DNA from 4 places in the Rhizobium sp. P1_E1 genome. Region 4 is predicted to be linked to each of the others. Evidence: predicted binding sites of a transcription regulator. Region 4 holds the regulator's gene; each other region holds the start of a gene.
The links. The regulator LexA, encoded in region 4, represses DNA repair genes until DNA is damaged. The targets are predictions, from matches to a motif close to TGTTCNNNNTGTGTTCNG.

Region 1 (7,284 bases), on a different contig from region 4:
GCCCGCATCGCGTGTCTGAAAAGACGCGCGGCAGTGTACGGGAAGCGCCGGCTGCGGCCGGCGCTCACCGCTAGCAACCGATTGACGCGTTGATCGCTTCAGGGGAGGCTCGCTTCCGAGCCCCTGGGATGCGTGCTGCGTGGAGTTCGAACAGAGCGTGCATGAGGTCGACGTGTCAGACGCAACAGATGACGAGATTTTGAGGCTGGAAGGGATCGGCAAGCGCTTCCCGGGCGTCGTGGCGCTCAAGGATGTCTCCATGCGGATCGGCCGCGGCAAGGGGCACGTTCTTCTGGGCGAGAACGGTGCTGGAAAGTCGACCCTGATCAACCTGCTCGGCGGTGTCTTCAGGCCGGATGACGGTCACATCCTGTTTGACGGCAAACAATACCATCCGGCCTCGCCGCTGGAGGCGTTCAAGGCGGGCATCCGGGTCATTCACCAGGAGCTGCATCCGCTTTCCAACCTCACGGTGGCAGAAAACCTGCTGTTCGAGCATCTGCCGCGCCGATATGGCCTGGTGAACTATCAGGCGATGAACAGCAGAGCGGCGGAACTGCTGGAAGAGGTCGGCCTCGACGTGGCTCCGACGACACTGGCGAGCCGCCTCAGCGTTGCCCAGCTTCAATTGGTCGAGATTGCCAAGGCGCTTTGCTACGAAAGCAAGCTTCTCGTTCTCGACGAACCGACAGCAACCTTGACCTCCAAGGAGGTCGATCGCCTTTTTGAAATTCTCAAGCGCCTGAAGCGGCGTGGCGTGACCACGCTCTACATCTCTCACAGGCTGGAGGAGATCTTTGACGTCGGTGACGATGTGACGGTGCTGCGCGACGGCCAGCATGTGATCACGCGTCCGCTGTCCGGACTTGCTATTCCTGACATCGTCGAACTCATGGTCGGGCGGAAGCTTTCGGATCATGGCATTTTTCGCAGCGACAGCACCGTGTCCGGCGAGGCGCTCGGTGTGTCCGGCCTGAAGGTGACGCGCACTAGCCCGGAATTGTCATTTTCCGTGGCAAAGGGGGAAATCGTCGGCATTGCCGGCCTTGTCGGCAGCGGCCGGACGGAGGCGGTTCGCGCCATATTCGGCGCCGACGCCAAAGCGACCGGCGAAATTCGCGTGAATGGCGAGCCGGTTGAGATCCATTCGCCAAAGGACGCCGTTGCTGCCGGGCTCTGCCTGGCAACCGAAGACCGCAAGATGCAGGGCTTGATGCTCGATATGAGCTGCGCCGAAAATGCCACCATAACCGATCTCGCCAAGATCTCCCGCAACGGCTTGATCATGCGAAGGGCGCAGGATGATCATTCGCAGCGCCTCGTGCGCGAACTGCGCATCAAGACCCCGTCCATCCATCAGGCCGTCAGGACGTTTTCCGGCGGCAACCAGCAAAAGGTCGTCATTGCAAAATGGCTGTTCCGCGGCCCTAAGGTGCTGATTTTCGATGAGCCGACCCGTGGAATCGACGTCGGTGCAAAGGCCGAGATTTATGAGCTTCTGTGGAAGTTTGCGGCTCAGGGAAAAGGCGTTCTGGTCGTCTCTTCGGATCTGCCGGAGCTCATGGGCATTTGCCATCGCATCATCGTATTCTCCGACGGCAAGATATCGGGCGAAATAGTTCGGGAACAATTTGACGAGAGCAGGATCCTTTCGCTCGCCTACAAGGAGTACAGTCGTGTCCGCCAACATTGAAAAACAGACCGAGGCGAAAGAGGTGAGCGTCTGGGACAAGCTTATCCGGATCTCGCTGAAGGAGGCGGGCGTCGCCATTGCCCTCATTCTGATCCTGGCGTTTTTCTCGGCGACGGCGCCCTATTTCGCAACGCCGGAGAACTTCCTGAAGATCTTTGTGCAGATTGCCATCAACACCGTGCTTGCTGCCGGCATGACCTTCGTCATCCTCGTTGGCGGCATCGATCTCTCGGTCGGGTCGCTGCTTGCCCTTTGCACGGTGATCGGTGCGACGATCATGATCAATCCGGCGTTTTCGCCATGGCAGGCGATTGTTCTCGCATGTCTTGCGTCGATGGGCACGGGTGCTGCCCTTGGCGCCGTCAACGGGTGGATTTGCGAGAAGTGGAAGCTTCCTTCCTTTATCGTCACCCTTGGCATGCTGAACGTCGCGAGCGGCCTGGCGCGCGTGGTCAGCGACAATTCCACGATCACCGGCCTGCCTCAGCCTTTCGTCGATTTCGGCAACCTGATCTTCTGGGGCATATTTCCGTCGATCTTTCTGATTGCGATCGTTGTCGTCCTCATCGGCTGGTTCGTGCTGCGCTACACCGTCTTCGGGCGCTTCGTCTTCGCGATCGGCACCAATGAAGAGGCTGTCCGGCTGTCGGGGCATGAGCCCAAACGGTACAAGATTGCGGTCTTCACGATCTCAGGGCTGACGGCCGGCATTGCGGCCATGGTCTATCTGCTCCGTCTCAATGTCGGCAGCCCGGTTGCGGGCATCGGCTACGAGTTGAATGCGATCGCCGCCGTCATCATCGGCGGAACCAGCCTTTCGGGTGGCAAAGGCTCGATTGTCGGCACGCTGGTGGGCGCCTGCATTCTGCAGGTGCTGTCGACGGGATTGCAGCTCTTGGGCGCCGACGACAATATCAAGCCGATCGTCATCGGCGCCGTCATCGTGCTCGCCGTCATTCTCGATAGCTATCGCGGCCGTTTGATGCGGAAACTCGAAACGCGGTGAAAAGCAATTCCAGCAAAACTGCGCAGCGGTTTTGCGTCCGGAATTGCGCAAAAAACAAAAATGCTCCAGTGCCGAAGCCCTTGATTGGCCGTTGCGTTTGATATCTGGCCGACCTACATCTGTCCGGCATTCAGCGAGGGATGGAAATGGCCAAGATCACCAATGTAGCGGTCCAGATGGATCATGTCGCAGGCATCAATATCGCGGGTGATTCCACCTTCGCCATGAGCCTGGAAGCGCAGGCGCGCGGCTACAGGCTCTTCCATTACACCCCCGACCGCCTGAGCTTCCGTGACAACAGGCTTTATGCCAGCGTCGAGCCGATGGTGCTGCGCGACGTCAAGGGCGACCACTACGAGCTTGGCGCGCCGGAGCGCGTCGATCTCGCGACCATGGATGTCGTGCTGCTGCGCCAGGATCCGCCCTTCGATATGGCCTATATCACCTCGACGCATCTGCTCGAGCGCATCCACCCGAAGACGCTCGTCGTCAACGATCCGGCCTGGGTGCGCAATTCGCCGGAGAAGATCTTCGTCACCGAATTCTCCGATCTGATGCCGAAGACGTTGATCACCAAGGATGCCGCCGAGATCCGCCGCTTCCGCGACGAGATGGGCGATATTATCCTGAAGCCGCTTTACGGCAATGGCGGCGCCGGCGTCTTCCATTCGACCCGCGACGACCGCAACCTCTCTTCGCTGCTCGAAATGTTCGGCCAGCTTTTCCGCGAACCCTTCATTGCCCAGCAATATCTGCCCGATGTGCGCAAGGGCGACAAACGCATCATCCTGGTCGATGGCGAATTCGCCGGCGCCATCAACCGCGTGCCGGCCGAACACGACAGCCGCTCCAACATGCATGTCGGCGGCCGCGCCGAGGCGACCGAGCTGACGCCGCGCGAACAGGAAATCTGCACCCRCATCGGCCCGGCGCTGAGGGAGCGCGGCTTCCTGCTCGTCGGCATCGATGTGATCGGCGATTACATGACCGAGATCAACGTCACGTCGCCCACAGGCATTCGCGAGGTGAAGAAGTTCGGCGGTGCCGATATAGCAGCCCTTCTTTGGGATGCGATCGAGCGCAAGCGCGGCTGAGCCAGCCGCCCATGACCGTTCTGGTCCAGCGACCGAGCGCAACCAAGGTCACAGCGGATGCCTGATTCCGTTCTTTGATTGTTCTTGTTTTATTCCTGTTTCCATGCCAGATTGCAACCGCTAACCTTAATGCATGTCGCCCAAGGGGCCACGACATGCATCGAATAAAGGCTGCAGGGCGGTATATAAAAGTTTGCGGCAAGAGGATGGGTTGATGGTCGCGCGTGTCAGTACGGTTGCATTTCAGGGTATCGAAGGTGTGCCGGTCGAGGTCCAGGTCATGGTCGCTCCCGGAAAGGTCGGGATGCAGATCGTCGGCCTGCCTGACAAGGCGGTTGCCGAAAGCCGCGAGCGCGTGCAGGCCGCCCTCCACGCCTCCGGCCTGGCGCTGCCGGCCAAGCGGGTGACCGTCAATCTGGCGCCGGCCGATCTGCCGAAGGAAGGTTCGCATTTCGATCTGCCGATCGCGCTTGCCCTGATGGCTGCCCTCGGCGCCATTCCCGCCGATGCGCTGTCCGATTTTGTCGTCGTCGGCGAACTCAATCTCGACGGCACGATCGCCGCCATATCAGGCGCGCTGCCGGCCGCGATCGGCGCCAATGCGCTCGGCAAGGGGCTGATCTGCCCCGCCGAAAGCGGCGCCGAAGCCGCCTGGGCAGGCGCCGACGTCGATATCCTTGCACCCCGCAGCCTGATTGCCCTTGCCAATCATTTCCGCGGCACGCAAGTCCTATCCAGGCCGGAGGCGTCGATCCGCGCCAATGCCGCAAACCTGCCGGATCTCGCCGAGATCAAGGGCCAGGAAAGCGCCAAGCGGGCGCTCGAGGTGGCGGCCGCCGGTGGCCATAATCTGCTGATGGTCGGTCCTCCGGGCTCCGGCAAGTCGATGCTGGCAGCCAGGCTGCCGTCCATCCTGCCGCCGCTCTCGGCCGCCGAGCTGCTTGAAGTCTCGATGGTGCATTCGATCGCCGGCCAGCTCTCCGGCGGCAAGCTTTCCGATCGCCGGCCCTTCCGCACCCCGCATCATTCCGCCACCATGGCAGCCCTCGTCGGCGGCGGTCTGCGCGCCCGTCCAGGCGAAGCCTCGCTTGCCCATCACGGCGTGCTGTTTCTCGACGAGTTCCCCGAGTTCACGCCGCAGGCGCTGGATGCGCTACGCCAGCCGCTCGAAGGTGGCGAATGCGTGATTGCCCGCGCCAACCACCGCGTCTCCTATCCGGCGAAATTCCAGCTAATCGCGGCGATGAACCCCTGCCGCTGCGGCATGGCCGGCGAGCCGGGCCATAGCTGTGCCCGCGGGCCGCGCTGCATGAGCGATTACCAGGCCCGCATCTCCGGCCCGCTGATGGATCGCATCGATATCCGCATCGATGTGCCGGCCGTCTCCGCCGCCGACCTCATCCGGCCGATGGCGGCCGAAACCAGCGCCGATGTTGCCCGCCGTGTCGCCCGCGCCCGCGCAATCCAGCAGGAGCGCTTCGAAAGCACCGGCGCAAAGGGCATCGGCACCAATGCCCGCTGCTCTACGGCGATGATCGAGAAACTGGCCGAGCCCGATGCCCCTGGCCTGCAGCTGCTGCGCGACGCCGCCGAGAAGATGAAGTTCTCCGCCCGCGGTTACCACCGCGTGCTCAAGGTCGCCCGCACGCTGGCCGATCTCGACGGTAAGCCGACAGTCGGCCGCATCCATCTCGCCGAAGCGATCTCCTACCGCATCGCCGGCGAAAGGCTGACGGCGGCGGCTTAAGAAGAAGAGCGTATGCGCGCAGATATTTTGAAGTACTAGTCGTCAGGCCGCTCACCGATCTGCCGATCGCGCTGGCGCTGCCCTCAGCGAAATCCCCGCTGGTGCGCTGCCGGATTATGAGATTATGTCGCTATCCGCGAACCCAACCCCGACGGAACGATTGATCGCTGCCGTTATGGCGCGCTGCCGGCCGCGAATGCTCTTGGCAGGGGCTGACCTGCCAAAAGCGGTGCCGAAGCTGCCTAGGACGCCGATTTAAACATCCCTCCGTGTTGCTTATCCGTTAGGGGTAAGGGCCTCTCCTCACTTCGTCGCTATTTACAATATTAGATTCGGCTGAAAAAATTTCGAGAAGGATGTCTGTCCGTTCGGCACAGTCGATCGGAGGTGACGGATAAGAAAAGCTGCCGGGGATGTAGATGAGTAACTAATATCCGGGCTCGAACGCCAACGCATCGGAGGTTCTAGACTTAGCGAATGCCTACTCTCGCGCTTCGAAACTCCTGTTCGGGAAGGGTCAGAAGCGAGTTCCAATATCCATTGCCCCAGCTCGAATGTGCGCCATTCACGCTATTGAACTCTACTTAAATGCCTTCCTGCGCCATGAAGGCGTTGCCCCAGAAGAAATACGAAAACGGATGCACAATCTCGCTGAGCCTTTGTTCGTTGCCAAACTTAAACTGAGAAAGAAGACCGCCTTGCATCTCGAGGCAATGACAGCAAAGCGTGAGTACATCATATCGCGCTATGCTCCAGAGCGGACGAGAGAGCACACTGAGCTGAATCGTTTGACCGCGACGCTGGCGGAAGTCATGGCGAAGGTTGGCAAACACCTGCATTCAACGAGCTCAGATGGACATCGACAATCGTTATTACGGACTGCCACAGAACTTTCGTCCCACTTCGATTGGGATGCAGGTGACGGCACAAATGAAGGGGCGCCGAAGCGCCCCGATATTCTGCAGGATATATTGCCGGCGGAAAGGCTCCGCCATAGCCACCTTTAGCTCCCCAATCCCTCAAACAGCGCCGTCGACAGATAACGCTCCGCAAAGGAGGGGATGATGATGACGATGTTCTTGCCGGCGTTCTCGGGACGGATGCCGACCTTGATGGCGGCGGTCAGTGCTGCACCCGAGGAGATGCCGACCGGCACGCCTTCGAGCCGGGCGACGAGGCGCGCCTGTTCGAAGGCCTCGTCATTGGTCACGGTGACGACCTCGTCATAGATTCCGGTATCGAGGATTTTTGGCGCAAAGCCGGCGCCGATGCCCTGGATCTTGTGCGGACCGGGATTGCCGCCGGACAGGATCGGCGAATCGGCCGGTTCGACGGCGATGATCTTGATCTCGGGCTTGCGGCTCTTCAGCACTTGTCCGACGCCGGTGATCGTGCCGCCGGTGCCGATGCCCGATACGACGATATCGACCGTGCCGTCGGTATCGTTCCAGATTTCCTCGGCCGTCGTCTTGCGGTGGATCTCGGGATTGGCCGGGTTTTCGAACTGCTGCGGAATGACGGCATCGGGAAGCGACGCCGCCAGTTCCTCGGCCTTGGCGATGGCGCCCTTCATGCCCTTTGGCCCCTCGGTCAGCACCAGCTCGGCGCCAAGCAGCGCCAGCATCTTGCGGCGCTCGACCGACATCGTTTCCGGCATGGTGAGGATCAGCCGATAGCCCTTGGCGGCGGCGGCAAAGGCGAGCGCGATACCGGTATTGCCGGAGGTCGGCTCTATCAGCACCGT
Region 2 (7,284 bases), on a different contig from region 4:
TGTCAGCCAGGCGACATCGCGCACCGGTTTGACCGTACCGGCGCGGATCGCCTGCCGCGTTCCATCAACCTTCTCGACGATCAGGTCGGCGCGCCGAACACCAAGGCCGCGCCGCTGTAGCTCCTCGATCAGTTGCACGACCAGTCGTCCGACATATTTGTCGATGGTCTCGGCGGCACCGATCGGTTCGGCAAAGGCTCTGGAGACCTCGACGAGCTCGGCGGTACGGATCGGATCGATCGGCTCGCAGATACGGCCGAACATCTGGTCGAGCCGCCGGCCGATCTCCGGCCCGAAGCGAAGCGTCAGCGGCGCGCGCGACGTATTGGCCAATTCGCCGATGGTCTGGAAGCCGAGCGTGCGAAGGTCGCTGACGACTGTCCCCGGAAGGCGTAGCAGCGCTATCGGCAGCTTCTCGACGGCGCGCACGGTCTCGCCGATCGGCACGATGACCGTCTCACGGCTGATGGCACGGGCACAGGCATGCGCCGTGCCCCAGGTGTCGGCGACAGCGATGCGGGGCGTGAGCTTTCTGGCCAGGAACTGGTTGGCGATCCTCGTCACCATCGGCAGTTCGCCACCCTGCAGGTGATCGGCGCCTTCAGTATCCATGACAATGCCGTCGATCCCATCGACCGCGACAACAGGGGAATAGAGCGTCAGCGCCCAGAGCGTGATCCGCTCGAGTGCTGCGGCATCCGTTGCAGGATCTGCATCGACCAGCATCAGGCCGCGAAACAGCGCCTGCGCTTTGGCAGCCGGCATGCCGACATGAACGCCGGCTTGTCTGGCGGCCGCGTCGGCGGCCGACACCCAACGCTTCGAGCCGCTCCTGGCGATCACGGCGATCGCCTGTTCAGGCGGAATAGACGGATCGGCGCGACGAATGCGATCCGTCGGRAGATCCGGAAGATAGATCGAGACGACCCTTGTCATCGCACGCCCTCACGAGAAACTCAGCACATTCACCCGCTTTCACGCGCATCAATTCCAGCAACCATTGGGCTCTGCCGACACCCGGCACTGGCAATTCCTCCGACGGCATGACGCTGACCCGCCACCTTGTGGTCGATGCCGTCGGCTGTCCGAAATCATTCGCCTCCGTTTGCCTGCGCCAMCGCCGGACCGCGAGGGCCATCGTTCCGGTTCGCTCGGCCGCCAGCTGCAGCCGGCGGGAGCCGACCATGGGCAATCGGACAAGTTCACCAACGACGGCGCCAAGGCCGCCGAAGGACAGCCCCTCCTCCATATTGGCGAGCARGTCCTCTTCCTTGTCGGACTCGACGAAGATCACCCGGTCGGCATGGAGGCCGACCTCAGCGAGTGCCGGAAAAAACAGGTCCGGCCGCGTCAGGCACCAGACGATCGGGCCTTTGGTGCGCGCTGCGATCCCCGCCGCAAAAAGTGCTGCCGCTGCACCATCCACCGTGCCCGGCCCGCCACCGGCAAATTCGTGCAGGGCGCCATAGGCAAGGCCACCGCCCGGCATGACCGCATCGATTTCCGGCACGCCGAAGGACAGACAGCCGGCCTTTCTGGCCGGCACGCCCTCCAGCGAAGCGATGCGCTCGCGCAGATCGGAAATCACCCGTTCACGGGCAGCAGTCATCGTTCACGGCTCCCTTCAAGGTCGTGTTGGCGGCCGACATCATGTCGATCAAAATGCGGATGTTCTCTATCTGTTCCCGAACAACGGAAGAGTCAAGCAACCGGAGGGATGGGAATATTATCCTGAACATTAGGAATCGGAAGAATACCCAGGAGAATCAGGTGGGTAGCGGCTGAAGTTTTTTTCGGAGCGTCTGCGAGCGCTACTCCCTTTGTGTGAATTGCGGGGACAAGTCGGCATCGTCACAGTGTCTTTAAGATTTTTCTGCTGAACTGTCGGCATGACGAAGCCTCCGAGATCAAAACCTCTCCTTCGTGACACCGAGGCTCCGATCCGCTCAAAGCCGCGCAAGAAGCGCAATCCGGCCCAGCCACAGCTCCCTTTCGATCCCATGCCAGACCGCGTCGAACCTGCGTTGGCGCAATTGAAGAGCCATCCTCCACAGGGGAAAGAATGGAGCTGGGAGCTGAAATGGGATGGCTATCGCCTCGCTGTTCACATCGAGCCTCAAGGGACAAGGATCCTCACCCGCGCCGGCCATGACTGGACGCACCGCTTTCCGGCGATCGTAGTGGCCGCCCGAGGGCTCGGGCCGGCGACGATGATCATCGATGGTGAGGCGGTCGTGCTTGATGAAGAGGGGCGTCCCGACTTCGGGCTGCTGCAGCAATCGCTCGGCGCATCCGGCGGACATGCCGGCAACCGGGCCTCCGACGCCATCTTCTACGCTTTCGATCTCATCTATTTCGACGGACACGATCTGCGCGGTGTCGAATACCGATCGCGCCGGCATCTCCTCGATGACACGTTGAACGGCAAAGACGGCGCTATCAGGCTGTCGGAAACATTCGACACTGAACCAACCGTCCTGCTGGAACATGTCTGCCGCCTTGGCCTGGAAGGCATCGTCGGCAAACACCTCGATCGGCCCTATCGTTCCGGCCGGACCGGGGATTGGGTGAAAGTCAAATGCGTCCAGAGCGAGGCTTTCTTCATCGTCGGCTATGAGATGTCATCGGCATCCCCTGCCGGCTTCGGGTCGTTGGTGCTTGCTGCCTATCGCGGAGCCGATCTCGTCCACGTCGGGAGTGTCGGCACGGGCTTCAAGGAAGCCGAGGCCGTGAGGTTACGGAAGATGCTGGACAGGCTGCGCTGGAAGCGAAGGCAGCCGCCCCTGCCCTATTCCGGAAGTGCCGATATTGTCTGGGTCGAGCCGACCCTGGTCGCCGAGATCGAGTTTCGCGCCTGGACGACAGACGGCAAACTTCGCCATCCATCCTACAAGGGCTTGCGAGAACGCCAGGACAATGCCGACGTCTTCCGGCTCGACTAGCGAAATCAGCGCCATACGCTAGATTGTCGTCCGTTCGAGCTCGGCGGAGTAGATATCTAGCATGTGCAACCTTTATCGCATGGAAGACAAGGACTGGGTCGCGAAGTGGGCCCAGGACGCTGAAAGTCTGATCAACCTGATGCCCGCCTACCAGATGAATCCCGATCAGATGGGGCCGATCGTTCGCAACACCGCCGACGGGAAGAAACAACTGGTCCATGCGCGCTGGGGACTGCCCTCSCCGCGCTTCYCYCTRGAYAAGGCSGCCAAAGCCAAGGCCGAGAAACTTGCGYCCAAGGGCAAGSCKTTCGATCTCGAAGAACTGATCCGCATGGAGGCTGACCGCGGTACGACCAACGTGCGCAAGCTCAGTTTTCCGCATTGGACGCGATGGTTCGGCGTCGAAAACAGATGCCTCGTCCCGGTCACCAGTTTTGCGGAACCGGATCCGGCCAGCCAGGAGGAAGGCGGCAAGGTGCCCAATGCATGGTTCGCCCGCGACGAGGAGAAGTCGCTGATGTTCTTTGCCGGCATCCATGTGCCGCAGTGGCAAAGTGTGCGAAAGGTTAGGGATGGCCTGACCARCGACGATCTCTATGGGTTTTTGACCACGGATCCCAACGACCTGGTGAAGCCAATCCATGGAAAGGCGATGCCGGTCCTGTTGCTGACGAAGGAAGAGACGGACACKTGGATGCGGGCGCCATGGGAAGAGGCCAAGGAACTGGCCCGCCCATTACCGAATGACGCGCTGATCATCTCGTCACGCGAACCGTACGGATCCACGATCGTTTCGAAATCCGGAGAGCTCGCGGAACAGGGCAGTCTGCTTTGACGCCTGAATTCCGGGCTTGTATCGAAAACGAAAAAGCCTGCCGCGGGAGGAGGTGCGGCAGGCTTTTTCAAAGAATGAACAACGGCTGGGAGGAGGAGTGCCGCTGTTCCGTCAGGCGCCCCTGGGAGGAGGAGTGGGTCGCCTGAAACACGAAGCTCTGCGGGAGGAGGTGCATTGCTTCGGTGAACTGAAGATACCAGAGACTGCTCACATCGCCAGGGCCCAGATCGCAGTGCAGCCATGCATATGTTGCAATGCAATATGAATCTGGTGCTCATTTATTAGCCTTTAAGGTTCCAAACGCAGCTTTCTCCGTGCTGGGCTCGAAACCGAGAACGAATTCGATCACCTTGGCGGTGGACATTTCGCACGGCTTCAGTGTCGACCCCGGTCCAGCCAACCGATAGAGGTTGAAGCTGACGATATCTGTTCCGCTAAGCACCTCGCCATAGAGCCAGGTCCGTTTGCCATCCTGCGACCGCTTGACGGTCACGCCCCATGATCGATGATCAAAATATCCGTCGACATAGCCGTCGGGCAATTTCGCAAGCGCGTCTTCGAACGTCGCTAGAAGAGGTGGAGGTGTTTCTCTGCAGGCCGTCATGGTGCCAGGCATTCGTCGCAGATCCCGCAGCCATCGTCATCCATGCTCGATGCCGGACGCAACTTTCGACAGCATGGACAGGTCGTTACATCCGACGCGCACGTCTCTTCGCGGTCCGGCAGAAGAATCTCAATGTAGAATTCCGACAGCGTATCGGCCGCGCTTCGATCCATGGCGACGCTCCAGTTCGGGGTTACACTAGAGATAGTATGCCTCGACGGCTGCGCAAGCCGGCAGATCGCTGTCAGGGCGATCCATCTTCACTAGATGTGGAGCCACAATCAGGCGCCATTTTGGCGATTTTTCTCCCGTGCCGATCAGATGACAACAGGAAGACTTGCTCGGCAATGACGGCAGCTCGAAGTTTGCGGCGTGCTAAGATAAGCCCTTGTTGCATGTACATTCGAAGTCACATGTAGCAGGGTGGGTTCAAGGATGAAGTGCGACACGCCAATGGGGGTTTTGTAACGGCTCTATTGCACCCTTTCCAGCGGAAAGGTTCAACATTACTCGTGCCTTTATTATCGAAATGCGCGAAGTTATTGTGTGATTTCCACCACCACGCGGCCACGAATTTTCCCCACGACTATGTCTTCCGCAATCTGCGGCAGAGCCGACATAGGCTCGACCCGCGTCAACGACTCGATATGCTGCCGACTTAGGTGCCGGCTGAGGGTTTCCCAGGCGCGCGCTCGTTTCGCCATAGGCGCCATGACCGAGTCGACGCCAAGCAGCCCTACACTTCGCAGGATATGCGGCAGGACCGATGCTGGAAGGTCGGCACCACCAGCAAGGCCGCAGGCCGCAACTGCGCCGCCGTAGACCGTCTGCGAAAGCACGTTCGCAAGCGTCGTGGAGCCGACGGAATCGACTGCCCCTGCCCAGCGCTCCTTCTGAAGTGGGCCTCCCTTCTCGCTCAGCGTAGCACGGTCGATAAAATCCGTGGCGCCGAGTGACGCGAGATAATCATGCGTTTCCGGCCGACCCGTCGAGGCCGCCACCTTGTAACCCTTGTTGGCAAGCAGGCTCACGGCCACGGAGCCGACGCCGCCCGCCGCTCCAGTGACCAGCACGTCCCGATCATCGACGCCGATCGCTCCCCAATCCTCCAGGGCGTTGACGCAAAGCGCGGCAGTATAGCCAGCCGTTCCGATCGCCATGGCCTGTTCCAGAGAAAACTCCTGCGGCAGTGCGATCAGCCATTCCGCCTTGACACGCTGGTATCGGGAATAACCTCCCCATTCGGTTTCGGAGAGCCCCCAACCGTTCAACACAACCTTGTCACCGGCAACCCATTTGTCCGAGCGCGACTCGACGACGACGCCGGCAAGATCGATACCGCCAACCATCGGCGTGCGGCGCGCAATCCTTCCCTTGCCGGAAAGGGCCAGGCCGTCCTTGTAGTTGACCGTGGAAAACGCAACTTCGACCAGAACGTCATGGTCGGGAAGATCGGCCAAGGTCAACTGCCGGAAGCCGGCCTGTTGTTTGCCATCAACCGTGTCGATCACCATTGCTGTGAAAGAATCTGACATGGAATTCCCTTGAACTTCAATGCTTCTGAGGATGTGAGCCGACCAGGTTCAGGACGACACCTGCTCGCTCGCCCGGCGGCCGCGCGCATCGAGCGCGGCGCTATAACTATCACGCACATAGGCGAGGAGATTTGCCAGCGCCGCCGTTGCTCCGCCGACATCGCGATTGCTCAGCGCCTCATGGATCTGCTGGTGGAAAGCAACGACTTGGCGGCGCTCGCGCACCCTGAAGACGATCATGTTCGTGATCGGAATGAAGGATTCGATCACGATGTACATCATCAGCTTCAAGGGGCCGTTGCCGGTCGAGTCGACCAGGGCCCGATGGAAGCGCACATCGGAAGCGCAGAAATCCTCATCGCTGACGTCCTGATCCCGCTGCAAGGCGATTTCAGCGGCCATGGCCTGCAAGCCCTCTTCGCTGCGGTTTTCGCAGGCAAGCCGACAGCAGATCGTTTCCGTCTCAAGCCTTGCGGTAATGATTTCGTCGATATCGAAAGCGCCGATGCCGACGAGGAGTGTCGCGGCACCGGTAATCGCCTTCGACAGCCCTTCCGGATCGGGCCGCATCACGAAATTGCCGCCAAGGGGGCCGCGACGCGATTGAATGAGGTTCTGCGCCGCCAGACGCTTCAATGCCTCGCGCACCGTTGGGCGCGAAATTCCAAAGCTACGGGCAAGATCCTCTTCCGTCGGCAAGCGCTCATCGATCTTCAGACGCCCGTCCAGGATCGCGGACTTGATATTCTCGGCGACCTGCTTGGCGATGCCAGATCTTACCACTTCGTCATATCTAAGATTCATAGAGCTCCATCCTTCGCTCGAAAGCATTGATGCCATGCCTTCATCGAAAAGGCTATAGGTATTTAAATATAGGTTTGACAAATATCAGATAGGCGATAACCTGCCCTCGATCCAGATAACCAGGGGAACAGAATGGGCGGATCGATCGACCGGGCGCTCGCCGCTCATCCCTTACTTGCGCCGTCTTTGCGGCTGTGGGAATTGCTAGCCCGCCTCAACGACAGGCTGGACAAGAACGCTGTTGTCGTCGGCCCGGATGTCGGTGACGCCTATTGCGCGGACGCGACAGACGAGCGCGGCGTGCGGCCGTCCATCCTGTTTCGACCCAGAGATACCGCGTCGGTGTCGGCCATTCTTTCTGCATGCGACGCCCTTCGCCAGCCTATCGTCGTGCAAGGCGGACGCACTGGTCTTGCAGGGGCCGCGCGGCCTATGGCTGGCGAGGTTGCGCTGTCCCTGGAGCGGATGAGCGCGATCGAGCCCGTTAACGAGGATGCCGGCACTGTGATCGCTCATGCCGGTACGACCCTGCAGGCTGTCCAGGAGACCGCCGCCAGCCACGGC
Region 3 (7,284 bases), on a different contig from region 4:
TGATCTGCTCGCGGTCACCGCGCATCGGCTCGATGGCGGCTACGCCGCGCATGATGACGGAGCCGCGGCCGGTCTCATAAGCCGAGCGGATGCCGGCACGACCGAGGATCTTCGCGCCCGTGGGGAAATCGGGGCCGGGAATGATCTGGATCAGTTCCGGCAGCTCGATTGCCGGATCGTCGATCAGCGCGATGCAGCCGTCGATAACTTCCGACAGATTGTGCGGCGGGATGTTGGTCGCCATGCCGACGGCGATGCCGCCGGCGCCGTTGACGAGCAGGTTCGGGAACTTGGCGGGCACCACGACCGGCTCGGAGAGCGTGCCGTCGTAGTTGTCGCGGAAATCGACGGTTTCCTTGTCGAGATCGTCGAGCAGCGAGTGGGCAGCCTTTTCGAGGCGGCATTCGGTATAACGTTCGGCCGCCGGCGGATCACCATCGACCGAACCGAAATTGCCCTGACCGTCAATCAGCGGCAGCCGCAGCGACCAGGGCTGCGCCATGCGCGCGAGCGCATCATAGATTGCGGAATTGCCGTGCGGATGGAATTTACCCATCACGTCACCGGTGACGCGGGCGCACTTGACGTATTTCTTGTTCCAGTCGATGCCGAGCTCGGACATGCCGTAGAGGATGCGCCGGTGCACGGGCTTCAGGCCGTCGCGCACGTCGGGCAGCGCGCGGCTGACGATGACGCTCATGGCGTAATCGAGATACGACCGCTGCATTTCCTCCATGATGGAGATGGGCTCGATGCCTGGCGGGAGCTTCCCGCCGCCGGGGGGTGTTTGCTCAGTCAAAACAGATCACGATCTCTTCTAGAATCACTTGAAGATTTATAGCGGAAAGCCCGTTCCCGCGCCAATTTCACAGCGCGTTTTGAACAGGCTTTTGCGGCTTAAAGACGGTAAAACATGCAAGTTGCGCGGCCGGACCGGACAAATCCGCCGCGGGCCGCTGCGGGATATTTGCCAAATCGGAATCCCCGCTTCACAATCATAAAACCACGCACTCATATGGGGTTCCGGACAGCCGATGGCAAGCGCCGACCAATTGATCAACGCCTTCACGACGCTTCTCGTCACCATCGATCCGCCGGGGCTCGCACCGATCTTTCTGGGGCTGACGACAGGCATGAGCCGCAGTGAGCGCACGCAGGTGGCGCTGCGTGGCTCGACCATCGCCTTCATCATCCTCGCCGTCTTCGCTCTGTTCGGCGCCGGCGTGCTCAGCGTGCTCGGGATTTCGATCGGCGCCTTCCGCATCGCGGGTGGTCTGCTGCTGTTCTGGATCGCCTTCGAGATGGTGTTCGAAAAGCGCCAGGACCGCAAGGAGAAGGCGACCGAGGTGGCGATCACCAAGGATCACATCGAGAATATCGCCGTCTTTCCCCTCGCCTTGCCGCTGATCGCCGGCCCGGGCGCGATCTCGGCGACGATCCTGCTTGCCGGCACGCTGGCGACATCCGTCGGAAAGGCGCAGCTGATCGGCGTCCTTGCCGCCAATCTATTGCTGACTTTCCTCATGCTGCTCGTCGCTGAAAGGCTGGACCGTTTCCTCGGCGTCACCGGCCGGGCCATCCTGACACGCCTTCTCGGCGTCATCCTCGCTGCCCTTGCCGCACAATTCGTCGTCGACGGCGCGAAATCGGCGCTCAATCTCATCAGCGCGACGCCGCACTGAAAATGGCGGCATCTGCCGCGAAATCAAAGAAAAAGAGCATGACGCCATCCAAGGCATCATGCTCCTCACCTCTTTCACAAAGCCAGCAAAGGCTATCGATCAGAACGGGATATCGTCGTCGAGATCCCGCGAGAAGTTGCCACCGCCGCCACCGCCGCGGCTCGGCGATGAGGAGGGAGCCGGGGCGCCGTAATCGTCGCCGTAATCGTTGCCGCCACCGGCACTGCCACGGCCGCCGCTCGCGCCGCCGCCTTCACCGCGGCCGTCGAGCATCGTCAGCGTCGAACCAAACCCCTGCAGCACCACTTCCGTGCTGTAACGATCCTGGCCCTGCTGGTCCTGCCACTTGCGGGTCTGCAGCTGGCCTTCGATATAGAGCTTGGCGCCCTTCTTCACATATTGCTCGACGACCTTGCAGAGGCCCTCGTTGAAGACGACGACAGTGTGCCATTCGGTCTTCTCACGGCGCTCGCCGGAATTGCGATCGCGCCAGGTCTCCGAGGTCGCGATACGAAGATTGGCGATCGGCCGGCCATCCTGAGTGCGGCGGATTTCGGGGTCTGCACCGACGTTTCCAACCAGAATTACCTTATTCACGCTACCAGCCATACTTCTCACCCTGCCTGCCGCCCTGCCCGGCGGCGTTTAATCGATCGGCGCACCTTAAACCATCACGGACCGCCGATGCGCATGGGCGGCATTTAATCCACATGTTTATCCATCAGAAAGCCGCATGCATTCATCAGGAATTTTGTTCTTTATTTGTTCTAGTTTATCCGTATGATCCTGTCAACAGAATCGAAAACCTTGAGCCCTTGCGGATATTCAGCCTCGACTCGCCCGTCGGCATCACTAAATAAGGGCTGTCATCCAGAAAACCAAAGCAGAGACGATGAGCGAACTGAAGACGATCTCCATCCGCGGCGCGCGCGAGCATAATCTCAAGAGCATCGATCTCGATCTGCCGCGTAACAAGCTGATCGTCATGACCGGGCTTTCGGGTTCCGGCAAATCCTCGCTCGCCTTCGACACGATCTATGCCGAAGGCCAGCGGCGCTATGTCGAGAGCCTGTCGGCCTATGCCCGCCAGTTCCTCGAAATGATGCAGAAGCCGGATGTCGACCAGATCGACGGGCTGTCGCCGGCGATCTCGATCGAGCAGAAGACCACCTCGCGCAACCCGCGCTCGACGGTCGGCACCGTCACCGAGATCTACGACTATATGCGCCTGCTCTTTGCCCGCGTCGGCGTTCCCTATTCGCCGGCGACCGGCCTGCCGATCGAGAGCCAGACCGTCAGCCAGATGGTCGACCGCATCCTCGATTTCGGCGAGGGCACCCGTCTTTATATTCTCGCGCCGCTCGTGCGCGGGCGCAAGGGCGAATACAAGAAGGAACTGGCCGAGCTCATGAAGAAGGGCTTCCAGCGCGTCAAGGTCGACGGCCAGTTCTACGAGATCGCCGAGGCGCCGGTGCTCGACAAGAAATACAAGCATGACATCGACGTGGTGGTCGACCGCATCGTCGTGCGCTCGGATGTCTCAGCGCGCCTGGCGGACAGTCTCGAAACGTGCCTGAAGCTCGCCGACGGGTTGGCGGTCGCCGAATTCGCCGACAAGCCGTTGCCGCCGGAAGAGACGTCAGCCGGCGGATCCGCCAACAAGTCGCTGAACGAGACGCATGAACGCGTGCTGTTTTCGGAGAAGTTCGCCTGCCCAGTCTCTGGCTTCACCATTCCCGAGATCGAACCCAGGCTGTTCTCCTTCAACAACCCGTTCGGCGCCTGCCCGACCTGCGACGGCCTCGGCGCCCAGCAGAAGATCGATCCGGATCTGATCGTGCCCGAGCCCGAGCGGACGCTGCGCGACGGGGCGATCGCGCCCTGGGCCAAGTCGACCTCGCCCTATTACAATCAGACGCTGGAAGCGCTCGGCAAACATTACGGCTTCAAGCTCGGCACGCGCTGGAACGATCTTTCCGACGAGGCCAAGGACGTCATCCTCAACGGCACCAACGACAAGATCGAATTCCACTACGCCGACGGCGCCCGCTCCTATACGACGCAGAAGAATTTCGAGGGCATTATCACCAATCTCGAGCGGCGGTGGAAAGAGACCGATTCCGCCTGGGCGCGCGAAGACATCGAGCGCTTCATGTCGGCGGCCCCCTGCCCGGCCTGCAACGGCTTCCGCCTGAAGCCAGAGGCCCTGGCGGTGAAGATCGACACTCTGCATATCGGCGAAGTGACCGGTATGTCGATCCGCGTCGCCCGCGACTGGTTCGAGACACTGCCGGCAAGCTTCAATGCCAAGCAGAACGAGATCGCCGTGCGCATCCTCAAGGAGATCCGCGACCGGCTGCGCTTCCTCAACGATGTCGGACTGGAATATCTCAGCCTTTCGCGCAATTCCGGCACGCTGTCGGGCGGCGAGAGCCAGCGTATCCGGCTTGCCTCGCAGATCGGCTCAGGGCTGACGGGCGTGCTTTACGTGCTCGACGAACCGTCGATCGGCCTGCATCAGCGCGACAATGCCCGGCTGCTCGACACGCTGAAGCACCTGCGCGACATCGGCAACACCGTCATTGTCGTCGAACATGACGAGGATGCGATCCTGTCCGCCGACGACGTCGTCGATATCGGCCCGGCGGCCGGCATTCACGGCGGTGAGGTCATCGCCCATGGTACGCCGCAGGACATCATGGACAGTCCGAATTCGCTGACCGGCAAATATCTCTCCGGCGAACTTGGCGTTCCCGTTCCCGACGAGCGCCGCAAGCCGAAGAAGGGCCGCGAGATCAAGGTGGTCGGCGCGCGCGGCAACAATCTCAAGAACGTCACGGCGTCGATCCCGCTCGGTGTTTTTACTGCGGTGACCGGCGTTTCCGGCGGCGGCAAATCCACCTTCCTGATCGAGACGCTCTATAAATCGGCCGCACGCCGCGTCATGGGCGCGCGTGAAAACCCGGCCGATCATGATCGCATCGACGGCTTCGAGCATATCGACAAGGTGATCGATATCGACCAGTCGCCGATCGGCCGCACGCCGCGCTCGAACCCGGCGACCTATACCGGCGCCTTCACGCCGATCCGCGACTGGTTCGCCGGTCTGCCGGAGGCCAAGGCACGCGGCTATCAGCCGGGTCGCTTCTCCTTCAACGTCAAGGGCGGACGCTGCGAGGCCTGCCAAGGCGATGGTGTCATCAAGATCGAGATGCACTTCCTGCCCGATGTCTACGTCACCTGCGACGTCTGCCACGGCAAGCGCTATAACAGAGAGACGCTCGATGTCACCTTCAAGCAGAAGTCGATTGCCGAGGTGCTCGACATGACGGTGGAGGAAGGCGTCGATTTCTTCGCGGCGGTGCCTGCCGTGCGCGACAAGCTGCAATCGCTGAAGGATGTCGGTCTCGGTTATATCAAGGTCGGCCAGCAGGCGAATACGCTTTCCGGTGGCGAGGCGCAGCGCGTCAAGCTTGCCAAGGAGCTGTCGAAGCGCTCGACGGGGCGCACGCTCTACATTCTCGATGAACCGACGACCGGCCTGCATTTCCACGACGTCGCCAAATTGCTCGAAATGCTGCACGAACTGGTCAACCAGGGTAACTCGGTGGTGGTGATCGAGCACAATCTCGAAGTCATCAAGACGGCCGACTGGGTGCTCGATTTCGGCCCCGAAGGCGGCGACGGCGGCGGTGAAATCGTCGCAACCGGTACGCCGGAGGCGATCGTCAAGGAGAAGCGGTCCTATACCGGACACTTCCTGAAGGAATTGCTGGAGCGACGGCCGGTGAAGAAGGCGGTTGCGGCGGAATGACGATGAGGCCAGCGTCGCTCGATGATCTGGAAACGATCGCGGCGCTGACAACCGCCGCCTATCGGCCCTACACCGAGTTGTTTGGCGCTCCGCCGATCCCGGTGACAGAGGATTACGCGCCGCGGATCGAACGCGGCGAGGTCTGGCTGCGCGAGATCGGCGGGCAAACGGCCGGCCTGGTGGTCGTCGAGCGGCATGCCGATCACCTCATGCTGTTCAGCATCGCGGTCTCGCCGGCCTTTCAGGGTGCCGGGCATGGAATGGCGATGCTGCACTGGCTGGAGGGCAAGGCGCGAGAATGGGCCGTGCCGGAGATCCGGCTCTACACCAATGCGCGGATGGAGCGGAACATCGCTCTCTACAGCGCCTTCGGGTTTCAGGAAACGGGTCGCCGGCCGAGCCCATATCGGCCAGGATGGACGCTCGTCGATATGACCAAAGAGATCGATGCGGCCTGAGCGGCTGCGAATGGGGAGGACGACATGACGAAATCCGGCACTATCCGCACCGGCATCGGCGGCTGGACCTTCGAGCCCTGGCGCGGGCATTTCTTTCCCGATGACCTGAAACAGAAGGACGAGCTGAATTACGCCAGCCGCCAGCTGAAGGTCATCGAGGTCAACGGCACCTATTACAGCACGCAAAAGCCTGCGGTCTTTGCCAAATGGGCGGCTGACGTGCCCGACGGTTTCATCTTTTCGCTGAAGGCGACACGTTTCGTCACCAATCGGCGAGTGCTTGCCGAAGCCGGTGAATCGATGGAGCGGTTTCTGTCGTCGGGCATCAGCGAACTCGGCGATCATCTCGGGCCGCTGCTCTGGCAGTTCGCGCCGACGAAGAGGTTCGATGCAGACGATTTCGAAGCCTTCCTCAAACTGCTGCCGGCAAAACAGGACGGGCTGACGCTCCGCCACGTGGTCGAAGTGCGGCATGATTCCTTCAAGGTGCCGGAGTTCGTGGCGCTGCTTTCGAAATACGGCGTGGCGCCGGTTTGCGCCGAACATTTCGAATATCCGATGATCGCCGACGTGACCGCCGATTTCGTCTATGCGCGGCTGCAGAAGGGCTCGGACGATATCCCGACCTGCTATCCGGAAAAGGACCTGAAGGCCTGGGCAGACCGACTGGAGACCTGGGCCGAGGGCAAGGTTCCTGATGACCTGCCGCTGATCGATGGCGATCGCAAGGTGAAGACCGAGCCGCGCGACGTCTTCGCCTTCATGATCCATGAGGGCAAGGTCAATGCGCCGCATGGGGCAATCGCCCTGCAGCAGGCGCTAGCGAAATAGGCGAGGTTGGATAGTCACAACAGGGATCGTGACATTGTGTGGGTATCACATCGTCGGTCACGCATTCCATGAGGCTGGATATGACGCCTTGCTCGTCGACGGACTCTGGCTTTATTTTTTCCCGTCCGCCAGCGCCTCTTTGCGCCGGCGCGGCAGGAGCGATTTGAGGTACCGCCATATCGGCGAGACGGCGTAGCCTGTGACCGGAATTGCGATCAAGCCGGCGACGATACCGACGATGCCCGCGCCTGCGGCCTCGACGATCCAGCGCAGCACTGATGCCAGAACGGGAACTGCATGCGCCGTCGCCTCAGCGGCATCATGGATCAGATGCGCAAGGCCGCTGATGCCATAGGTTTCGAGGCCATGAACGATGATGCCGCCGCCGACCCAGATCATGGCCGCCGTTCCGACGATGCCGAGCACTTTCAGAAAATAAGGCATGCCTGTGACAAGCCCCTTCCCGATCGAACGCAAGAAGGCGCCCATCGGAGATGCC
Region 4 (7,284 bases):
GAAGGGCTGGCCGATATGGTACTTGTAGGCCATGGCGGCAAGCGTCGGCATCTTGGCGATCATGCGCAGGCTGGCGACCATGCGCTGGTGCGGATCGGTGATGTCGGTGGAGTCGTGGTAGAAGGCCGACAGCGCGCCGACGCAGCCGCACATGACGGCCATCGGATGCGCATCGCGGCGGAAGCCGGTGAAGAAGCGGCTCATCTGCTCGTGCACCATGGTGTGGTGCGTGACGCGATAATCGAAATCCTTCTTCTGCACGGTGGTCGGCAGTTCGCCGTAAAGCAAGAGGTAGCAGACCTCGAGGAAGTCGCCATGTTCGGCGAGCTGCTCGATCGGATAGCCGCGATGCAACAGGACACCTTCGTCGCCGTCGATGTAGGTGATTTTCGATTCACAGGATGCAGTCGACGTGAAACCCGGATCGTAGGTGAAGGAAGCCGTGTTCTTGTAGAGGGCACCGATATCGATGACGCTCGGGCCGATCGTTCCGCTTTTAACGGCAAGGTCGACTGATTTGTCACCGATTTTTATTGTAGCGCTTTGATCCGTCATGCTGATCCTCCGAAATGGCGGTGGCGCCATAAAAGCGCCATAGGGGTTAAGCGTCCTCACCGATAGCTATATGATCGCGAGGCTAATGCCAAGTTACCGTGATGGCATTTTGTGCATTGCAGTATCACCTTTTAGGCACTGCAGCGATGAGCCGCATGCATATCGGAAGCCGATGATTCGACTGCTCTTTTGGCTCTTTCAATTTTCCCTCACTTTTCAATCGATTATTCTTGCCGGATTTGATTGGCGGTTGCATTCTGCCTGTCGGGGCGAGTGACTTTGGGCAGCACATGCAGGAGTTGACGACAGTCGAATTGCGGCCGGAAGCAGGCGCCGGCCTTGCCGACTCCGCCGGTTTTTCTCCGGCTGTCGTGGTGACGCGGCCGCCAACGACGCAGTCGGCGACACCGTGGCGCCACCGGCTGCCGGCAGCAGCCTCGCAATCGCTGCGTGCCGGCATGCGCATGCTGGGCGAAGAGGCGGACCATGGCCGCCTGCTGCTGTTCTCACCGGTCTTCCTCGGCGCCGGCTCAGCCTTCTGGTTTCTAGCGGCATCGGACTTCCCGCTCATTGCATCGCTGCTCTGCCTGTTGGTGCTGACCGTCGCGGTTCTCATCGCCAGCCGCAGCCGGGCGGCTTTGCGGGCAACGCTGCTGGCGCTTGCACTTGTCGCCTGCGGCGTGGTCTCGGCGCAGCTCGAGAGCCGACGGGCTTCGACCGTGATCCTCGATTCATCAGTGACGACGACGGTGACCGGCCGTGTCGAGCGGCGCGAAGGCGATGGTCGCGGGCGGTGGCGCTATATTCTTGCCGTCACCGACACAGAGGCGCCGGAGGTGAAGCGGCCGCCGGGGCGCATAACCGCGATCGCCCGCGGCGCGGACGCGCCTTTCGAGATCGGTGATATCATAACCGGCAGAGCACGGCTGACGCCGCCAGCAGGTCCAGCGCTTCCTGAGCTCAACGACTTCTCCTTCGGTGCCTATTTCGATGGCATCGGCGCCAACGGCTTCTTCTACGGTGCGCCGACAAAGGTCGATTTGCAGGCAGGTCCGCAAGCGGCCAGATCGACGACGGAAGCGCTGCTCGAAGGTCTCTACCGGCTGCGCAGCGGTATCGGCGACCGCATAAGGTCGATCCTGCCCGGCGACACCGGCGCTTTTGCCGCTGCTCTGGTGACGGACGAGCGGCGCGCCATCTCGAATGAGACGACGGAGGCGCTGCGCCAGTCCGGTCTGGCTCATATCATCGCTATCTCCGGCCTCAATATGGCGCTGTCAGCCGGCATCTTCTTCGTCGGTTTCCGCATGCTGCTCAGCCTCTTTCCCGGTGTCGCCCAAGCCTATCCGACCAAGAAGATCGCCGCTGCCGGCGCGCTCATCGCCGTCACGGCCTATTTCCTGATCTCCGGCTTTGCCGTCTCGGCCGAACGCGCCTTCATCATGATGGCGATCATGTTGATTGCCGTCTTCTTCGACCGGCCGTCGATCAGCCTGCGCAATGTCGCTCTCTCGGCGCTCGTCATTCTCGCCATTTCACCGTCCGAGGTCTTGGGTCCGAGCTTCCAGATGTCCTTTGCCGCGACATTGGCGTTGGTATCTGGCTACCAGCTGTGGAAGGACCGGCGCGTCCGCGAAAACGCTTTCCTGAAGCTGCCGGTGTTTCGGCCCGTCGTTACGGTTGCGGGTTTCTTCGGCGGCGTCTTCCTGACCTCGCTGATCGGCGGCTTTTCCACCGCGCTGTTTTCGATCGAGCATTTTCATCGCCTGACTGCCTATGGCCTGCCGGCAAACCTCGCGACGATGCCGATCATCTCCTTCATCATCATGCCGGCCGGGTTGCTGGCGATGCTGCTCATGCCTTTCGGTCTGGACGTTTTGCCTTGGAAGGTCGTCGGATTCGGCCTCGATCTGGTGATCGCGATCGCAAAGACGGTGTCCGGCTGGGGTGGCGACATCGGCATCGGCCGCTTGCCCGCTTGGTATTTCGCGATAGCCGTCGCAGGCTTTCTGCTGCTGACGCTGCTCCGCACCCGGCTGCGCCATATCGGCACATCGATCATCGCGGTCTCGACGCTCGTCCTCTTGCTTCTGCCGGTTCCCCGGCCGCCGGATCTGGCGATTTCGGAGGATGGTGGTCTCGTCGCAATCGTCGAGGCGGGGGCCATGGCTTCCAACCGTGAAAGACCGCCGGATTTCATCTTCGACCAGTGGCAGAGAGCGCTGGTCCTGCCGACGCATCACCCGCCGAAGATGCTGGATGGTCCTGTTATTCCGCCGGAGGGAGAAGACCGCCGTGTCAGGCTTTCCCGCGATCAGCAGAACGAAGCAAGGTCGGCGATGCGGGCGGCTGCAGCGGCCGGTGAAGCAAACCGCTTTTCCTGCGTCAAGAAGGCCTGGTGCACATCAAGGCTTGGCAATGGTCACGTGGTTGCTGTCATCGACAATGCCGCCTATCTCGGTCCGGCATGCGACGCGGCCGATATCGTCGTGACGTCGGTCCGCCTGCGCTTCAACAACTGCCGCTCAGGGGCGACGCTCTTCACCGGCGAAACGCTGCGCAGGACCGGTTCCGTCGAGTTGCGCTTCGCCGACGCCGGCCTGGAGGTCGCAACCGCATTCGATGCATTGTCGCGGCCATGGATGCGGCATCGCGCCTATGACTGGCGCAGCAACAGTTTTGCCGAATCCAGACTGCCTGATGTCAGTGATAGCGGCGAATGAGGCCGACGAGCTTGCCCTGAACCTTGACGCGGTCCGGCCCGAAAATCCGGGTCTCGTAAGCCGGGTTGGCCGCCTCCAGCGCGATCGAGGCGCCTTTGCGGCGGAAGCGTTTGAGTGTCGCTTCTTCGTCGTCGACGAGAGCAACGACGATGTCACCAGGACTTGCTGTGCTGCCGTTGCGAATAATCACGGTGTCGCCGTCGAAGATGCCGGCGTCGATCATCGAATCGCCCTTGACCTCGAGCGCATAATGTTCACCGGAACCGAGCATGTCGGCCGGAACGACGATGTCGTGGGTGTTGTTCTGGATCGCCGAGATCGGAACACCGGCGGCGATACGGCCCATGACCGGCACGGAGACCGAGTTGCCGTTGTCGGCGACGGGTTTTGCGGGAGCAGGAGTGGCGACCGGCTGCGGCTTGCCAAGGCTGCCCTCGATGACGCTGGGCGAAAAGCCCCGCCGGGGCTGAATGCTGGGGCTGTAGGCCTCCGGAAGCTTGATAACCTCGAGCGCACGGGCGCGGTTCGGTAGGCGGCGAATGAAGCCACGTTCCTCGAGCGCCGTAATCAGCCGGTGAATCCCGGACTTGGAAGCGAGGTCCAGGGCATCCTTCATTTCGTCGAAAGATGGCGGAACGCCGGATTCCTTCATGCGCTCATGAATGAAAAGGAGAAGCTCCTGTTGTTTGCGCGTGAGCATCGACGTTGTGACCTCGTGATTGAAACAAATCCAGAACAGACACTATATGTTCCATATGTGTTCCGCAAGTAGCTAAATTTCCGTAAAACTTGGCGCCAACTCGTTGAGATTTTTATTTTCATTCGCCGGATTGGGACACATCTGTTGCATTGAGGGGCGCGCCATCGCACATCTCTTGCCGTTTCCAGGAGGGATATCATGAACGAGCGTTCCGCCAAGCCGCATCCGCTGGATCATGTGGTGCTGCCCGTCGTCAATATCGATCTGGCGCGCGAGAGGCTTGGCAAGCTCGGCTTCACCGTTGCCGCCGATGCACGCCATCCCTTCGGAACGGAAAACGCCTGCGTCTTTTTTGCCGACAAGACCTATCTGGAGCCGCTCGGGATTGCGAGTGTCGAGGAGAGCGAGGCCTCAGCGCGGCAAGGCAATGTCTTCACCGCCCGCAACCGGGCCTTCCGCTTCCGCTGCGGCGAGGAGGGGCTTTCGGGGCTTGCTTTCGGCAGTAAGGATGCCGGCATCGATCATCAGAACTTCGTCGGCAACGGATCGAGCGCCGGCGAGATGCTGCAGTTCACCCGGCCGATGACGATGCCGGACGGTTCCGAGAGCATCGCCGGCTTCAAGCTGGCTTTTGCCGGTGACCTGCGAGCGCCCGATCTCTTCCTTTTCAGCGTCGAACGCGTCAATCCGCTGCCGGCCGACCGCGGCGCGCTGGAGACGCATGCCAATGGCGTCACCGGCATTGCCGAGATCGCGCTCTGCGCGCCTGATGCTGCTGCTTTCGGGGCCTTCGTCGGCCTTGCCGTGGCGCAGGCGGCAGTCGAGAAAACCGGTTTTGGCGTCAATGTTGCTGCTTCGAACGCGAAAATCAGCCTGATGACGCCGGAAGGGCTAGAAGCCTATTTCGAGATCGCCGGATCATCCGCCGATCGCGGCCTGCGTGGCCGGGCAATCCTCTTCATTGTCGCCGATCTTGCCGTGACAGAAGCGCATTTGGCTGCTAACGGGGTGACATACACGCGCAAGAACAATCGCATTCTGGTGAAGCCCGCGCCCGGGCAGGGCACGCTCTTCGCCTTCGAGGAGACACGATGAGCACTGAGACGAATTCCGAAGTCAAGATCGGCGAAGGCCAAGGCCAGGTGACCTTTTCCAATACCGGCCGCCTGTCGCTGATTGCCGGTCCCTGCCAGATGGAGAGCCGCGACCACGCCTTCATGGTTGCCGGTACGCTGAAAGAGCTTTGCGCAAAGCTCGGCATCGGCCTCGTTTACAAGAGCTCCTTCGACAAGGCGAACCGCACCTCTCTTTCGGCTGAACGCGGCATCGGGATCGAAAAGGGCATGGAGGTCTTTGCCGACCTCAAGAAGGAATTCGGCTTTCCTGTCCTGACCGACGTTCATACCGCCGAGCAATGCGCGGAGGTGGCAAAGGTCGTCGACGTCCTGCAGATCCCGGCCTTCCTTTGCCGCCAGACCGACCTTCTCATCGCCGCCGCCAAGACCGGCCGCGTCGTCAATGTCAAGAAGGGCCAGTTCCTCGCTCCCTGGGATATGAAGAACGTCCTGAAGAAGCTCAACGCCAGCGGCAATCCGAACGTGCTGCTGTGCGAGCGTGGCGCCTCATTCGGCTATAATACGCTGGTTTCCGACATGCGCTCGCTGCCGATCATGGCGGCGATGGGCGCACCCGTTATCTTCGATGCCACCCATTCCGTTGCGCAGCCGGGCGGGCAGGGCGATTCCTCCGGCGGTCAGCGGGAATTCGTGGAAACACTGGCGCGCGCAGCAGTGGCTGCCGGTGTTGCCGGTGTCTTCGTCGAAACCCACCAGGACCCCGACAATGCACCTTCGGACGGCCCGAACATGGTCTATCTCAAGGACATGCCGCGGCTGCTTGAAAAGCTGCTTGCCTTCGATGCGGTCGCCAAGGCTTGACGTTCAACAGCCTGACATGATCGTGCTATAGGCATGTCGCGAAAAAGTGTGCAGCGGTTTTGCGACAACGACATGCGGAAAGCCAAAGACCTAAAGCGTGGCAAGCGAATCTGAAAGATCGCGACGCGCTTTAGGCGAGATCCAAACACTGGTTCGAAGGCTGGAAATTGCAGCATTGTAATTTGCACGCCTTCGACTAAGACAGGTTTCGAACCGACTTATCACCACCCACCGAGCAGGAAGAACCCATGACTGCAATCACCGATATCATCGCCCGCGAGATTCTCGATAGCCGTGGCAACCCCACCGTCGAAGTCGATGTCTATCTCGAAGATGGCAGCATGGGCCGCGCGGCCGTTCCCTCGGGCGCCTCGACGGGCGCGCATGAGGCGGTCGAACTGCGCGATGGCGGCAAGCGCTACCTCGGCAAGGGTGTCGAAAAGGCGGTGGAAGCCGCCAACACCGAGATCTTCGACGCGATCGGTGGCATCGACGCCGAAAACCAGATCCAGATCGACAATATCATGATCGAGCTGGACGGCACGCCGAACAAGTCGCGCCTCGGCGCCAACGCCATCCTCGGCGTGTCGCTCGCCGTCGCCAAGGCTGCTGCCCAGGCGTCCGGCCTGCCGCTCTACCGTTATGTCGGCGGCGCTTCCGCCAGCCTGCTGCCGGTGCCGATGATGAACATCATCAACGGCGGCGCCCACGCCGACAATCCGATCGATTTCCAAGAGTTCATGATCCTGCCGGTCGGCGCCGATTCGATCGCCGAAGCCGTGCGCATGGGTTCGGAAGTCTTCCATACGCTGCGCAAGGAACTTGCCGCGCAGGGCCATAACACCAATGTCGGCGACGAAGGCGGTTTCGCACCGGGTCTGAAGAGTGCTTCGGAAGCTCTCGACTTCATCATGAAGTCGGTCGAGAAAGCCGGCTACAAGCCGGGCGAGGACATCTACCTCGGCCTCGACTGCGCCTCGACCGAATTCTTCAAGGACGGCAAATACGTTCTCGAAGGGGAAGGCCGCACGCTGGAATCGGGCGCCATGGCCGAATATCTGGCTGAGCTCGCCGCCAAGTATCCGATCATCTCGATCGAGGACGGCATGGCCGAAGACGATTGGGACGGCTGGAAGACGCTGACTGACCTGACCGGCAAGAAGACCCAGCTCGTCGGCGACGATCTCTTCGTTACCAACTCCGCCCGTCTTCGCGACGGCATCCGCATGGGCGTCGCCAACTCGATCCTCGTCAAGGTCAACCAGATCGGCTCGCTGACGGAAACGCTCGATGCCGTCAACACGGCGCACAAGGCGGCCTATACCGCCGTCATGTCGCACCGCTCCGGCGAGACCGAAGATTCGACCAT

Region 1: the regulator LexA is predicted to act here: its motif matches at 3,873-3,890, upstream of AC1D1Z_RS00540 (YifB family Mg chelatase-like AAA ATPase).
Region 2: the regulator LexA is predicted to act here: its motif matches at 1,670-1,687, upstream of AC1D1Z_RS30180 (ImuA family protein).
Region 3: the regulator LexA is predicted to act here: its motif matches at 2,435-2,452, upstream of uvrA (excinuclease ABC subunit UvrA).

Annotation. Positions count from the first base shown of each region.
Region 1 is NZ_JBFUAY010000001.1:104,714-111,997, reverse strand. It holds gene AC1D1Z_RS00555 (sugar ABC transporter ATP-binding protein) at 173-1,693, shown strand; gene AC1D1Z_RS00550 (ABC transporter permease) at 1,677-2,699, shown strand; gene gshB (glutathione synthase) at 2,846-3,793, shown strand; gene AC1D1Z_RS00540 (YifB family Mg chelatase-like AAA ATPase) at 4,008-5,540, shown strand; gene AC1D1Z_RS00535 (hypothetical protein) at 6,125-6,379, opposite strand; gene cysK (cysteine synthase A) at 6,544-7,284, opposite strand, start outside.
Region 2 is NZ_JBFUAY010000177.1:468-7,751, forward strand. It holds partial or broken gene AC1D1Z_RS30175 (Y-family DNA polymerase) at 1-936, opposite strand, end outside; gene AC1D1Z_RS30180 (ImuA family protein) at 857-1,609, opposite strand; gene ligD (non-homologous end-joining DNA ligase) at 1,890-2,942, shown strand; gene AC1D1Z_RS30190 (SOS response-associated peptidase family protein) at 3,004-3,777, shown strand; gene AC1D1Z_RS30195 (hypothetical protein) at 4,052-4,393, opposite strand; gene AC1D1Z_RS30200 (MDR family oxidoreductase) at 4,921-5,916, opposite strand; gene AC1D1Z_RS30205 (FadR/GntR family transcriptional regulator) at 5,965-6,720, opposite strand; gene AC1D1Z_RS30210 (FAD-binding oxidoreductase) at 6,853-7,284, shown strand, end outside.
Region 3 is NZ_JBFUAY010000075.1:387-7,670, forward strand. It holds partial or broken gene AC1D1Z_RS22135 (DNA gyrase subunit A) at 1-799, opposite strand, end outside; gene AC1D1Z_RS22140 (MarC family protein) at 1,035-1,682, shown strand; gene AC1D1Z_RS22145 (single-stranded DNA-binding protein) at 1,782-2,291, opposite strand; gene uvrA (excinuclease ABC subunit UvrA) at 2,575-5,496, shown strand; gene AC1D1Z_RS22155 (GNAT family N-acetyltransferase) at 5,493-5,954, shown strand; gene AC1D1Z_RS22160 (DUF72 domain-containing protein) at 5,979-6,785, shown strand; gene AC1D1Z_RS22165 (DUF808 domain-containing protein) at 6,897-7,284, opposite strand, start outside.
Region 4 is NZ_JBFUAY010000013.1:25,953-33,236, reverse strand. It holds gene gltA (citrate synthase) at 1-555, opposite strand, end outside; gene AC1D1Z_RS07780 (ComEC/Rec2 family competence protein) at 846-3,278, shown strand; gene lexA (transcriptional repressor LexA) at 3,259-3,978, opposite strand; gene AC1D1Z_RS07770 (VOC family protein) at 4,177-5,073, shown strand; gene kdsA (3-deoxy-8-phosphooctulonate synthase) at 5,070-5,915, shown strand; gene eno (phosphopyruvate hydratase) at 6,164-7,284, shown strand, end outside.